3 regions of the Pseudomonas sp. WC2 genome follow, and region 1 is predicted to be linked to each of the others. Evidence: riboswitches for the same ligand, from Rfam matches in the RefSeq annotation. Region 1 holds a riboswitch; each other region holds the start of a gene.
What was found. Region 1 has a riboswitch for cobalamin ahead of ACQ4OE_RS02510 (CbtB domain-containing protein). Riboswitches for the same ligand answer to the same signal wherever they lie in the genome.
Positions count from the first base shown of each region.

Region 2: linked by a shared signal. The riboswitch ahead of ACQ4OE_RS10045 (ABC transporter substrate-binding protein) and the one ahead of ACQ4OE_RS02510 (CbtB domain-containing protein) in region 1 are both predicted to bind cobalamin.
Region 3: linked by a shared signal. The riboswitch ahead of ACQ4OE_RS05095 (TonB-dependent receptor plug domain-containing protein) and the one ahead of ACQ4OE_RS02510 (CbtB domain-containing protein) in region 1 are both predicted to bind cobalamin.

Region 1 is NZ_JBOBDR010000002.1:106,571-111,040, reverse strand. Features, by position in the region: gene cobW (cobalamin biosynthesis protein CobW) at 1-1,008, opposite strand, end outside; cobalamin riboswitch at 1,108-1,319, opposite strand; cobalamin riboswitch at 1,421-1,642, shown strand; gene ACQ4OE_RS02510 (CbtB domain-containing protein) at 1,766-1,963, shown strand; gene ACQ4OE_RS02505 (CbtA family protein) at 1,975-2,676, shown strand; gene ACQ4OE_RS02500 (cobalamin biosynthesis protein) at 2,673-3,086, shown strand; gene cobM (precorrin-4 C(11)-methyltransferase) at 3,168-3,914, shown strand; gene nfuA (Fe-S biogenesis protein NfuA) at 4,017-4,470, opposite strand, start outside.
Region 2 is NZ_JBOBDR010000006.1:270,540-275,009, forward strand. Features, by position in the region: gene ACQ4OE_RS10030 (GNAT family N-acetyltransferase) at 1-37, shown strand, start outside; gene ACQ4OE_RS10035 (ABC transporter ATP-binding protein) at 1-740, opposite strand, end outside; gene ACQ4OE_RS10040 (FecCD family ABC transporter permease) at 737-1,753, opposite strand; gene ACQ4OE_RS10045 (ABC transporter substrate-binding protein) at 1,750-2,763, opposite strand; cobalamin riboswitch at 2,906-3,099, opposite strand; partial or broken gene ACQ4OE_RS10050 (Ppx/GppA family phosphatase) at 3,142-3,402, opposite strand; gene phnX (phosphonoacetaldehyde hydrolase) at 3,639-4,466, opposite strand.
Region 3 is NZ_JBOBDR010000003.1:262,889-267,358, reverse strand. Features, by position in the region: gene ACQ4OE_RS05105 (ABC transporter substrate-binding protein) at 1-42, opposite strand, end outside; gene ACQ4OE_RS05100 ((2Fe-2S) ferredoxin domain-containing protein) at 39-398, opposite strand; gene ACQ4OE_RS05095 (TonB-dependent receptor plug domain-containing protein) at 398-2,347, opposite strand; cobalamin riboswitch at 2,441-2,646, opposite strand; gene ACQ4OE_RS05090 (autotransporter outer membrane beta-barrel domain-containing protein) at 2,812-4,470, shown strand, end outside.

The DNA of each region.
Region 1 (4,470 bases):
CACCAGACGCGTCACGCGCGCTTCATCGGCGCCCCACTGACGGTCGAAATGCTTGTCGAAACGCGTGCCCACGCCCTGAATCAGCAGACGCATTGGCTTGTTCGGGATGGCGGCGAAACCTTTGACACGGAGGATGCCGTGCTGGACCACCAGTTGCGTCAGCGCGTCGAGCAGCAGGCTTTCGTCAGCTTGCGGCAGTTCGATCGAGATCGAATCGAAAGCGTCGTGATCGTGGTCATCGTGGTCGTCATCGCCTTCACCGTGGTGGTGATCGTGATGGCTGTGACGGCTGTCGATGTGCTCTTCTGAACCGGCGCCGAGGCCGATCAACACGTCCAGCGGCAGACGACCGTTGCTGGCTTCGATGATTTTCACCGCTGGCGGCAGCTCTTCGGCGACTTCAGCGCGCACGCGAGCGAGGTCTTCCGGGCTGGTCTGGTCGGCTTTGTTGAGGATGACCAGGTCGGCGCTGGCCAGTTGGTCGGCGAACAGCTCGTGCAGCGGCGATTCGTGGTCGAGGTTCGGGTCGAGTTTGCGTTGCGCATCGACCTGATCCGGGAATGCCGCGAAGGTGCCGGCCGCCACGGCCGGGCTGTCGACCACGGTGATCACTGCGTCAACGGTGCAGGCACTGCGGATTTCCGGCCACTGGAAAGCTTGTACCAGCGGTTTTGGCAGGGCCAGGCCCGAGGTTTCGATGAGGATGTGGTCGAGGTCGCCGCGACGCGCGACCAATTCGCGCATCACCGGGAAGAATTCTTCCTGAACCGTGCAGCACAGGCAGCCGTTGGCCAATTCGTAAACACGGCCAGTGGCTTCTTCTTCGGTGCAACCGATGGTGCATTGCTTGAGGATTTCACCGTCGATGCCCAACTCGCCGAACTCGTTGACGATCACCGCGATGCGACGGCCCTGAGCGTTGTCGAGCATGTGGCGCAGCAAGGTGGTTTTGCCCGAGCCGAGGAAGCCGGTAACGATGGTGACGGGGAGTTTGGCCAGTGTTTTCATCGGTATGCCCTTTGGCAAGCGGCGGGCATACGGGACGAGAACCGGCAACGCGCGTGCGCGCCGGAAGCGTTCGCCACCGGATCACCCCGCCCGGTTGTAGTGAGAATCTGTGACGAGGCAGGTCTCCTGGCTGACGGTGTTCAGGCGTGGGGCCTGGCGTTGGCTGCGCCTTCCCGCTGGCTCATCAGTTGAGCTGGCAGTGGCGTGGCAGCGAACATCACCGTTCACAGTTGCGGGGGCAGCCGCGGCATTGACCGCGTTCCCTTCTTAGCTTCGGCGTGGGCCGAAGAACCTCGAAGGCGCAAGGCTACGCATGGCTTGCTTATGGGTCAATGTTGGATTGGGGGCATATCCGTTTACCGCAGCAACGGATCCAGCCACAAAATTGACTAAAATCCCCGAGCCATGCTCTCCTACACACCTTGTTACGGGTGCCCTTCACAGGGTGAAACGGGAAACCGGTGAATCATGTGCTTTACTCAAGCCCATGTCAGTCCGGTGCTGCCCCCGCAACGGTAAGCGAGCGAAGCGTCAAAACCACTGTGCCAGTAAGGCATGGGAAGGTGACGCTTGCAGGTCGGCCTGACGCCACCCCCTCGTGAGCCCGGAGACCGGCCCGCAACACACAGTGCGCATCGTGCGTCGCTGAACATAACAAACCCGCGGTGGGCGGGCGCTGTTCGAACCCCTGCGTGCTCGTCACGCCGGGGTTTTCATGCGCTCTAGATCACCCGCTGACACTCCAGAGGGAAGCGCCATGTCGATCATCAGCAGCACCGGCAGCAACACGGACAAAATCGCCAGCACGGCCACATTGAGCCAACGCCTGACCGCCGCGATCTTCGCGTCGATTCTCGGCGCCAGCCTGGTCTATTTCGCCGGTTTCTCGCACATCGAAGCGGTGCACAACGCCGCCCACGATACCCGCCACAGCGCCGCGTTCCCGTGCCATTGAGACCTGCCGACATGATCAAGCGTATCGCGCAAACCGCAGGTTTCACCGGTCTGCTGGCCGCCCTGCTCCTCACTCTGCTGCAAAGCTTCTGGGTCTCGCCGCTGATTCTGCAAGCGGAAACCTTCGAGAAAGCCGAACCTGTTGCCGAGGTTCATGAGCACGCCGCCGGCACCGCCGCGCATACGCACGATGCCGAAGCCTGGGAGCCGGAAGATGGCTGGCAGCGCGTTGTCTCGACCACCGGTGGCAATCTGGTGGTGGCCGTGGGTTTCGCCCTGATGCTCGCTGGCCTCTATACCCTGCGCGCACCGACCAAAACCTCGCAAGGTTTGCTCTGGGGTCTGGCCGGTTACGCCACGTTCGTCCTCGCGCCGACCCTGGGCCTGCCGCCTGAATTGCCGGGCACAGCCGCTGCGGATCTGGCCTCGCGTCAGATGTGGTGGATCGGCACGGCCGCTTCGACTGCGGTCGGACTGTCGTTGATCGCGTTCAGCCGTCACTGGCTGATGAAGATTCTCGGCGTGGCGATTCTTGCCGTGCCGCACGTGATCGGCGCACCGCAACCGGAAGTGCACTCGATGCTCGCTCCGGAAGCTCTGGAAGCTCAGTTCAAAATCGCTTCGCAGCTGACCAACGTGGCGTTCTGGCTGGCTCTCGGCCTGATCAGCGCTTGGTTGTTCCGCCGCAAAAGCGATGGTCAATATCACGCATGACCCATGACCGCGCAGCGCCGACCTTTGTCGTCGGCCTAGGCTGCCAGCGCGGCTGCCCGGCCAGCACGCTGCGCGCGTTGCTTGATCAAGCGTTGCAGGCCCATCGTATCGAACTGGCGGCAGTCAAGGCGCTGGCCAGTATCGATCTGAAGCGTGACGAGCCGGGTTTGCAAGAGCTCGCCGAGCAACTGGCCCTGCCCTTGCAATACTTCAGCAGCGAGGAACTGGCCAATTATCAGCTCAGGCTCAGTCACCATTCGCAGATCGCTTTTGAGCGTACGGGTTGCTACGGCGTCGCCGAAAGTGCCGCACTGGCACTGGCCGAACAGCTGATTCAAGCCCCCGCGAAACTGCTGATTTCCAGGCAAAAATACGCTCAGGCGACCCTGGCATTGGCTGGCGCTGCTTAAAATCCCGATAATCCCCGCCATCGATCATGAGCAATCTTCATCTGTAGGGATTGCCGAGCCGCTTTTTCAAAGGATTCAACGATGACCGTCTACTTCATCGGCGCCGGCCCCGGCGACCCGGAATTGATCACTGTCAAAGGCCAGCGGTTGATCCGCAGTTGTCCGGTGATCATTTATGCAGGCTCATTGGTGCCAGCGGCGGTACTCGAAGGTCATCAGGCCGAGACCGTGGTCAACAGCGCTGAATTGCATCTGGAGCAAATCATCGATTTGATCAAAACCGCGCACGCCAAGGGCCAGGATGTGGCACGGGTGCATTCCGGCGATCCGAGTCTGTATGGCGCGATTGGCGAGCAGATTCGTCATTTGCGTGAACTTGGGATTGCCTTTGAAATCGTCCCGGGTGTGACCGCCACCGCAGCGTGTGCAGCGCTGCTGGGCGCCGAACTGACGTTGCCGGACGTTTCGCAAAGCGTGATTCTGACCCGTTATGCCGATAAAACCGCGATGCCGGCGGGTGAAGGACTCGGCAGTCTGGCGCAGCATGGAGCGACCATGGCGATTCATTTGGGGGTCAATCATCTGGATAAGATTCTGGCCGAACTGGTGCCGCATTACGGCGCGGATTGCCCGATTGCGGTGATTCACCGGGCGACATGGCCGGATCAGGATTGGGTGGTAGGGACGCTGGCTGATATCGCCGGGAAGGTCGAGGCCAAAGGGTTTCGGCGTACGGCGTTGATTCTGGTTGGGCGGGTGTTGGGCAGTGAGGTGTTTAGCGAGTCATCGTTGTATCGCGCCGGGCATGCTCACATTTATCGGCCATGAAGGCCTTTTCGCGAGCGAGCTTGCTCGCGAAGGCTTAGGCAAAATTTACCCATAAAAAAACGGCGCTCACGGGGCGCCGTTTTTATGTCCGCAGCGAACACCTTAGTAGTAGGCGTTTTCTTTCTGCGTGTGGTCGGTGACGTCGCGGACGCCCTTGAGCTCCGGAATACGCTCAAGCAGGGTGCGCTCGATGCCTTCCTTCAAGGTCACGTCGGCTTGGCCGCAGCCCTGGCAACCGCCACCGAATTGCAGCACGGCGATGCCGTCTTCAACCACATCGATCAGGCTGACCTGACCGCCGTGGCTGGCCAGCCCCGGGTTGATTTCGGTTTGCAGGTAGTAGTTGATGCGCTCGTTGACCGGGCTATCGGCGTTGACCATCGGCACTTTGGCGTTCGGCGCCTTGATGGTCAGCTGGCCGCCCATGCGGTCGGTGGCGTAGTCGACAACCGCATCATCCAGAAACGCTTCGCTGAACGAGTCGATATAAGCGGTGAAGCTTTTTAGCCCCAGCGCCTTGTCTTCCGGTTTTTCTTCGCCCGGCTTGCAGTAGGCA
Region 2 (4,470 bases), on a different contig from region 1:
GCGCCATCAAACGGGTCCGTCAGGTAATGCGCCCTGACCCCGAAAGTATCTTGTAGTCGCGCAGGCGTCAGCACCTCCAGCGGCTTGCCCAGAGCAACCAGTCGCCCGCGCTCCAGCACCGCCAGTCGATCACAGTTGAGCGCCTGATTGAGATCATGCAAGGCGATCAGCGTGGTCACCGGCAGCGTTCGCACCACGTTGAGAATGCTCAATTGATGCTGAATGTCGAGGTGATTGGCGGGCTCGTCCAACAACAGCATCTGCGGTCGCTGAGCCAGTGCCCGAGCAATGTGAACGCGCTGGCGTTCACCGCCGGACAAACTGCGCCAGAGACGATTGCGCAGGTGCAGGGCGTCCACATCGATCAGCGCCTGCTCGACGATGGCATCGTCCGCCGCTGACCACGGTTGCAGCGCCGACAGCCACGGTGTGCGCCCCAGCGCCACGGCGTCGAACACGCGGATGCCGTCGTCGGTGTCGGCCTGTTGCTCGACCACCGCGAGGGTTTGCGCAATGCGTCGGCGGGGCATTTTACCCAGACGCTGACCGTCAATAAGCACCTCGCCAGCGCTCGGTTCGCGCAGCCCGGCGAGCAGTTTCAGCAGCGTCGATTTGCCCGAGCCATTCGGTCCGACAATGCCGAGGGTTTCGCCACGCCGGACCTCAAGCCTGACGCCGTTGAGCAGTTCGGCGCCGCGCACCTTGAAGCTCAATCCGCTACAACTCAGGACGCTGTTCATCGCGCGGACCTGCGGCCAACCAGAATCAAGGCAAATACTGGCGCGCCGACCAGCGCCGTGATCACCCCGACCGGAATCACTTGACCCTTGATCAACGTGCGCGACAACACGTCCGCGGCAATCAGAAACACCGCTCCACCCAAGGCACTGGCCGGCAACAGTCGGCCATGGCCGGTGCCGAGCAACAGGCGCGCGGCGTGGGGAATCACCAGACCGACAAAGCCGATCGAGCCGACAATCGACACCATCACCGCCGTCACCAGCGCCGCGCAACCGATCAGCAGAATCTGCACGCGCCGCACTGCAATGCCCAGCGATGCCGCCGAATCCGCACCAAAGGTAAACGCATCCAGTGCGCGCCGATGCCACAGACACACCGCCAGCCCCAACAAAGCCGCCGGCACCGCCAGCCACACCGACGGCCAACGCACGCCGCCGAGATTGCCGAGCAGCCAGAACATGATCCCGCGCGCCTGTTCGGAGCTGGCCGAGCGGGTGATCAGAAATGCGGTCAATGCGTTGAACAGCTGCGAACCGGCGATGCCGGCGAGAATGATTTGCCCGGTGCCGCTGGCCGAACCACTGACCCGCGCCAGCAGAATCACCAGCACGAACGCCATCACGGCGCCGGCGAAGGCGCCGACCGACAGCGAGATAACGCCAGCGCCGACGCCGAGCAACGCGACCATCACCGCCCCGGTCGAGGCGCCCGCGGAGATCCCCAGAAGATACGGGTCGGCCAGCGGGTTGCGCAGCAGCGACTGCAAAATCACTCCGCACGTTGCGAGCCCGGCGCCGCAGGCCGCGGCGACCAGCGCGCGGGTCAGGCGATAGTTCCAGACAATGCCTTCGTCGATGGGGTCGAGCACATGTCCGGCGCCCCACAGTTTGTTGGCCAGCACTTGCAGGACGATGCTCGGTTCAATCGAGGTTTCACCAATGGCCACGCCGGCGATCAGTGCCACCGAGAGGATCGCCAACGCCAGCAGTACTCGGATCAATCGCTGAGTCATTTCGACAGGTCATAGCCGTTGATGGCCGTGGCCAGTTGTTCCAGACCATCGAACATGCGCAGGCTGGCCTGCATCGCCATGGCATCAAGAATGATGATGCGGTTGTTTTTCACCGCGTCCATGTTGCGTGTCACCGGGTCGCTGCGCAGGAACGCGAGTTTCTTTTCATAGTCGTCAGCGGGGAAGCGGCGGCGATCCATGCGCGCGATCACCAGAAAGGTCGGGTTGGCCTTGGCAATGGTTTCCCAGCCCACGGTCGGCCATTCTTCGTCGGACTTCACAACGTTGCGCACGCCGAGGGTGCTGAGCATGAAATCGGGAATGCCTTTGTGCCCGGCCACAAATGGCTCGATGTCCATTTCGGCGCTGGAGAACCAGACCAATGCGCTGGCGTCCTTCAACTGTTTGCCTTGGGCGGTGGCGATGGATTTGGCGAGGCTGGCCTTGAGCTGGCCATTGAGCTGTTGACCGCGATCCTGCACATCGAAGATTTGCGCCAGTTGGCTCACGCTTTTGTAAATGCTGTCGATGCTGAAGGGCGCCAGCCGCGTGCCGTCGGCACCGACCAGATTGTCCTTGGCCTCGCAATCGGAGGGCAGCAGGTAGGTGGGGATTTTCAGTTCATGAAACTGCTCCCGAGTGCCGACCGCGCCTTGCGGACCGACCATCCATTCCAGCTCCACGGCAACCAGTTCCGGGCGCTTGCCGATGACTGCTTCGAAGCTCGGTTCGTTATCCGCCAGGCGTTCGATCTTGTCGTTCTGCGCCTTGTATTTATCCAGCACATTGTTGAACCACAGCGAAGTGCCGACGACTTTATCCGCCAGACCCATGGCGTAGAGCATTTCCGTGCCGGCCTGGCCGATGGTCACCGTACGTGCTGGGGCGTGCTGAAAAGTCAGCGTGCTGCCGCAGTTCTCAAGCGTCAGGGGATAGACCGTCGGTGCCGCATGAGCCAAGGCGCAAAGACTCAGACCGGTGATGAGGGTAGCAACGCGAGGCAGCAGCATGGGGCAGTCTCCAAGGGTTCCGTACGGGGCGGGGGGGTACGGATTGGAAACACACCTTCGAACGCGGTCAGGGAAACCTGCGCAAGGCCGGCATTTGATCAAAGACGCGCGGCACGATGTCCTTCCCGGACACCCCGCCGGTTAGTCAGTCACTGTGCCGGCAGGTCTCCTGACTGATGCGTCATCGCCGCGCTCCGGCCTTCCCGGGATTCACCCAGTGGCAGTCGTGGAGCAGGCTCAGCACCTACAGTTGCGGGGGCAGTTCCGATTGATGCTGTGCAAGCATTTCGGATTCCCTATTAATCCCGTGTGGAAACCGGCGGCGGCATGGTAGTCGATCAGGCCGCTGAAGGGGAGACGAATCTGTCGGGACGAGGATTAATGGCGGTTCATCAACCCGAGCAATACGCCCAGGCGCAGGCCCGGTTCAGACGGCGCCATCTGCGCGATGCCGAAGACTTTGAAGGCGGCCAGCATCAGCACCAGGCCGGCGGGCAGAATGCTTTGGCGATAGGGTTGCAGGCCGGCAATTTTGAGCTGTTGGACGTTGCTCACCTTCAGCAGAAGCAGCGACAGGCGCAGCAGTCCGCCGTAGGTAATGCCGTCCTGGCCGTAGTCATTGAGCCGATTGGCCTTGAGCGAAGGTGTGACTGTCATGACACTGTCATGATTCAGCGCCTATGCTGAGGTCAATACATCGCGTGTTCTTAAAGTTTCTGCTGCCAGTTTTGGCAGCTTTTTTTTGCCTGGGATTTGAGCGAGACCGCTGATCGTTCCCATGCTCCGCGTGGGAACGGCTCTAGGGACGCTCCGCGTCCAGTGACGCGGAGCGTCACGGGCTGCATTCCCACGCAGAGCGTGGGAACGATCAGGTGTCAGCAGGCTTGCGGGGTTTCGCCGCGCGCCAGGCGTGCGTTGATGTCGTCGATGACTTCAGGCAGCTCGGCAATGGTGTCGATCAAGTAATGCGGACGCGATGGCGCGAACATCTTGCCGATGCGCTCACGTTCTTCCGCGAGACGATCCGACGGCAACGCTTTGAACTGTTCGTAGGTCAATCCGAGCGCATTCCCCGAGCAAGTCAACGCCACCGTCCACATCCCCGCGCTACGCCCTTCAAGAATCCCCGGCCAGGTGTCATCAACCTTGACGCACGCGGCCACATCATCGATGCCCAAGGCAATCACGTTGGCCAACGACTGCGCCGGATACGGCCGGCCATTGGGCACTTCATCGGTGGCGACGACATGGTCAGCGACATAACCATTCTCTCGCGCCAGCTCGACAACCTTGGCCATCACCACCGCCGGATACCCGGAGCACGAACCAATCTTCAAACCCTTGTCGCGCAACGCCGCAATCGCTTCGAACGCACCGGGAATCACCGCCGAATGCAGGGCGATCTTCTCGATCTGCAACGGCATGAAGCGTTCGTAGATCGCTGTCACATCGTCGTCACTCGGCAAGCGATCAAACGCGGCGCGATAACGCTCGGCGATCTGCGGCAGGTTGCACAACGTGCGGATGTGATCCCATTTGCCCATGCCCATCGGGCCGCGCGCTTCCTCCAGCGATACCGCGACGCCGAACTCGGCAAAGGCTTCGACGAAAATCTGCGTCGGCGCAAATGAGCCGAAATCGACAACGGTGCCGGCCCAGTCAAGGATCGCGGCTTGCAGGTGAGTCGGTTGTTGGTACTGCATGGTC
Region 3 (4,470 bases), on a different contig from region 1:
TGAACAGAGCAGGGCGCCGATCCAGCATACGAGCGATCTCATGGCCGCGCCTTGATCAGCAGATCTTCGACCACTTCACCGCCGAGCAGATGCTGCTCGACCAATCGCTGCACATCTTCGTCGCTGTGCACGCCATACCAGCAGGCGTCCGGATACACCGTCAGCACCGGGCCGAGGTTGCACGGAAACTGACAGTGCGTGCGCGTCAGCAACACACCGCCGGGGGTTTCGATGCGATCGTGCGCCAGCAAATGCCGGCGCAACGTCTTCCATAACTGTTGGGCGCCGCGCTGGGTGCAGCGCGGGCCGGTACAGATGAACACGTGGCGCGCATGCTCGGGCACATGCGACCAGTCCGGGTGCGTGTCGACACCGTCGACGGTTTGGATGTCACTCATCAGAAGCGGTACGTGTAACGTACTTCGGAGGTGAATGGCCGGCCAAGGTTGTCGACGTTGCTCGAGCGGCTGGTGACGTAATCGCGGTCGAACAGGTTTTCGACCAACAGGCTCACGCGGTGCTGATGGGCATGGTCGAGGTAGCGATAGGCGTCGGCATCGACCACCGAATAGTGGCCGTATTCGACGTGTTTCGAGCTGATCACGTCGCGGATATAGCGGATCGCACCGCCGGCGCCCCACATGCGCGTCTCCGACTCGTAGCCGACCCGCGAACGGGCGAAGAAGCTTGGAATGTCATTGATCGTCACGCCGTCGCGGGACTCGGTGAGGTTGCGGGTCATGTCCGCTTGCAGGCTCCATTGATCGTTGAGCGCGAGTTTGGCGTCGGCCTCGAAACCGCGCATCTGGATCTGGCCCTGACCGTTGACCCACTGGATATCGTCGAGGGTGATCAGGTCGTCGATCTTGCGTTTGAACAAGGTCACGCTGGCGCTGAACTCACGGTCGAGCAGCAGGCCTTTGTAATCGACACCGAGTTCGGCGTTGCGGCTTTTCTCCGGTTTGAGGTTGCGATTGCCGATCTCGTCGCCCGGCTCGTTGACGAACAGTTGCTCGGCGTTCGGCAGTTTGTACGCCGTGCCGTACTGGCCGCGCAGGGCCCAATGGTCGTTGAGGTCATACAGCGAAGTGAGCATGCCGACCGTGGCGCTATCACCGCCGCCCATGGCTTCATGACGGACGCCGATGCTCGGGTGCCAGTCGGGCAGGGCGTCGATTTGCGGGCGCAGTTGCGTGTAAACGGCGTGCGCTTCGGCCTTGTCGTTGTCGATGATCAGCACATCGTCCTGACCCTTGAACCATTGGTTGTCCGTACCGAACACCAGCACATGCCCGCCGGACAATTCAGCTTTGCCTTCGGCCTGCACGCCCCAATCGGTGAAGCCCCAATAGTCGTTGTGGTTGATGACTTTGGTGCCACCGCCCTCGACGTTGTTGATCCGGGTGTAGCGCGTGTCCCAATCGTTGATGTGGCCTTTGACGAAGTAGCTCAGGCGCTCGTTGACGTTCTGTTCGAAGGTCGCCGTGGCGATCTGCTGTACGCGGTCGTTGGTGGTTTTGTGGTTGTCGACCGGGCGAGCGAAATCGAGGTTGGCGTCGGCATACTGGTAGAACAATTCCAGCCGCGAATCATCGCCGAACGACTGGATCGCCTTGCCGCCAAACGTGGTGACTTCGTAGGCGCGGTTCTTCTCGCTGACGTTTTTCAGGTCGCTGTTGCGATAGGGCTGGTAGCCATCGGAGACGTTGTGGCTGACGTACGCCAGCAAGCCGAGATCGCCGAAGCCATTGCTGAAAATGTTCTCGACCCGCGCATCTTCAGTGGTGCCGCCAAACGTATCGACGCCGACGTTCACCTCACCGGCGCCTTTGCGCGATTGCGGGCTGCGGGTGACGATGTTGATCACGCCGGAGACGGCTTGCGTGCCGAACAACAGACTCTGCCCGCCCTTGAGCACTTCGATGCGTTCGATGGCGTTGGCCGGCAGGGTGTCCAGGTACAGACCGCCGTACAGACGGTTATTCAGGCGCACGCCGTCGAGCAGGATCAGCGTGTCGTCATTGCGTCCGCCCAATAGCGAATAGGTGCCGTAGTCGAACGGGCCGTTTTTCGGCGCGACATACAGGCCGGGAATGAACATCTGCATCACGCGGCTGACGTCAGCGCTGGGGCCGGCGCGTTCGATCTGCTCGCGACTGACGATCTCGACTTTGCTGCCGTAGTGCGCCATATCGGCGACGGTGGTGGACTCCACTGACGGCGCGGAAACGATTTGCTGATTGAGTTCCAGCGGTGCGTCATCGGCCAGCAGAGCAGGGCTGAACAGACAGCTGAACACACAGCTGAACAGAAGGGTTGGAACAGAGGTGTTGAAACGTCGAATCATTGTCTTCTCGAAAAGGATCTTCGCAGAAGAGCATGCAGGAGAAGGCACCGCGCACACGCCGACACCGGCCCATGCCCGCCCACCGCAGGATTTTGCCAAACGAAATTCCAGGCCGGTCTCCGGGCTCGCGCGTATCGAGGCTTTCACCTTCCCATGGCCGTCTGGCCACAGTGGTGTATCGAAAGCATCACGCGCATACCGTTGCGGGGGCAGCACCGGACTCGTTCAAACAGAACCTACCGGTTTCCCGTTTCACCCCAAGCACGGCGGCAGGGGGCACCTGAAACAGGCCGGCATCTGAACATTCGACAGACCGTTCGTCAACTTGCCTGCCAGCGCCAGGTCCGCGGAGCGCTGCGACTTTGGAAATAACTACTAAGGTCTATAGCGGTAATCACCGCAATATTTCCGTGGCGCCAACAACGGCCATCCAATAGTGCTGAGGGTTGAACAAGGAGGTTCCGATGACAGGCGCAAGCCACCAATCCTTTCCGGGATTCGCGCCCCATTTCAGGCGTAACGCGTTGCTGTTGGCCGTGGCCAATGCGCTGCTGTTGAGTGAAGCCCAAGCAGCCTGCGGGCCGCTCGCGGCGGGTGCTTATAACGTCTCGCAAACCTGTTTGCCCACTGCCGGTGTCGATGCCTCGATCAGCACTCAAGCGGGCACCACCATCACCACCACCGCAGGCTCTTCGCTGAACAGCCGTGGCAACAACGCCAACACCACGCTGAGCCTCAGCGGCACGACGGTCGACAGCACGCCACCGACAGCGGCCAACGCAGTGTTCGCCAACGTCATCGGCACCACCGGCAATGCGACGCTGACCGTCGACGGCGGCACCAACACGGTCAACATTGGCGGCAGTGGACTGGACGCCTTGGCGATCACCAATGCCAGCACTGGGTTGTCGACGTTTTCGGTGACCTCGGGCACCACGCTGAACATCCTCAACACCGTGGTCGGCAACGAACACGATGGCATCGACGTCAGCGCTAATGGTGGCGGGGCGATCAATCTGAGCCATCAGGGCAGCGGGCAGATCACCTTGCTCGGCGGCAACGGCATCTGGACCAAAGCCACCGGCAGTGGCGAGACCAACGTCAACGTCGGCGCCGGGGTGAGCATTCTGGTCAACAACGATGATGCGTTGTCCGCCGGCCTGCCGATTATCGACGACACGCTGCCGACTGCGGGCATTGGCAACCATGCCGGTGTCCATACACGCGCGGTCAATGGCAACACCACCGTGGTCACCGCCGCCAATGTCCAAGCCATCGGCATGAATGCGTTCGGCGTGTTTACCGAGGGCGGGGCGGGCAATACCAGTCTGACCAACAGCGGCACGCTCAGCACCAGCGGCCTCAACGGTTTCGGGATCCGCGCGTTCTCCAGCGTCGGCAGCATCGACATCGTCAACAGCGGCGCGATCACCACCACCGGCGGCGCCGCGCACGGCATCTACGCCAACGATAACGTCGGCGCCACGGGTTCGATCAGCATTGAAAACAATGCTGCGATCACTGTCGGTGACGCTGCCAATAGCGCCGGTTCGCGGGCGATCTACATCATCAAACGCGGCCCCGGCGATGCCACCATCACCGGCAGCGGCAATCTCACGGTGTTCGGCAACCCCAACACCACACGCGGCTACGGCATCATCGTCAGCGCCGAAAACAACAACGTCCTCATCGATTATTCCGGCAACATTTTTGCCAGCGGTTTTGGCGCTGGCGGTATTCGGGTGGATTCGACGGCGGGCAACGTGCGGGTTGTTTACAGCGGTGATCGCATCGAAACCCTCAACAGCAACGCCAACGGTATTTATGCCTCGACCCAGTCACCGACCGGCACGGTGGACGTGAACGCTGGCGGCACGATCATCACCCACTCCAACGCCGGTTCTGGCGATGGCACCGGGATTGGTTCGTTCGGTATTCAGGCGCTGACGTTGGGCGGCAATGTCAGCGTTGCGTTCACCGGGCCGCTGATCGACGTCAACGGTCAGGGCGCGGCGATTCTGGCGGGTAATGCCTTCAACGGTGGCAGTGGCGTCGGCACGTTGAGTGTCAATAACAGCGGCGAATTGATCGCGCGCGGTGACCAGCAGCGCGGCATTCGCACG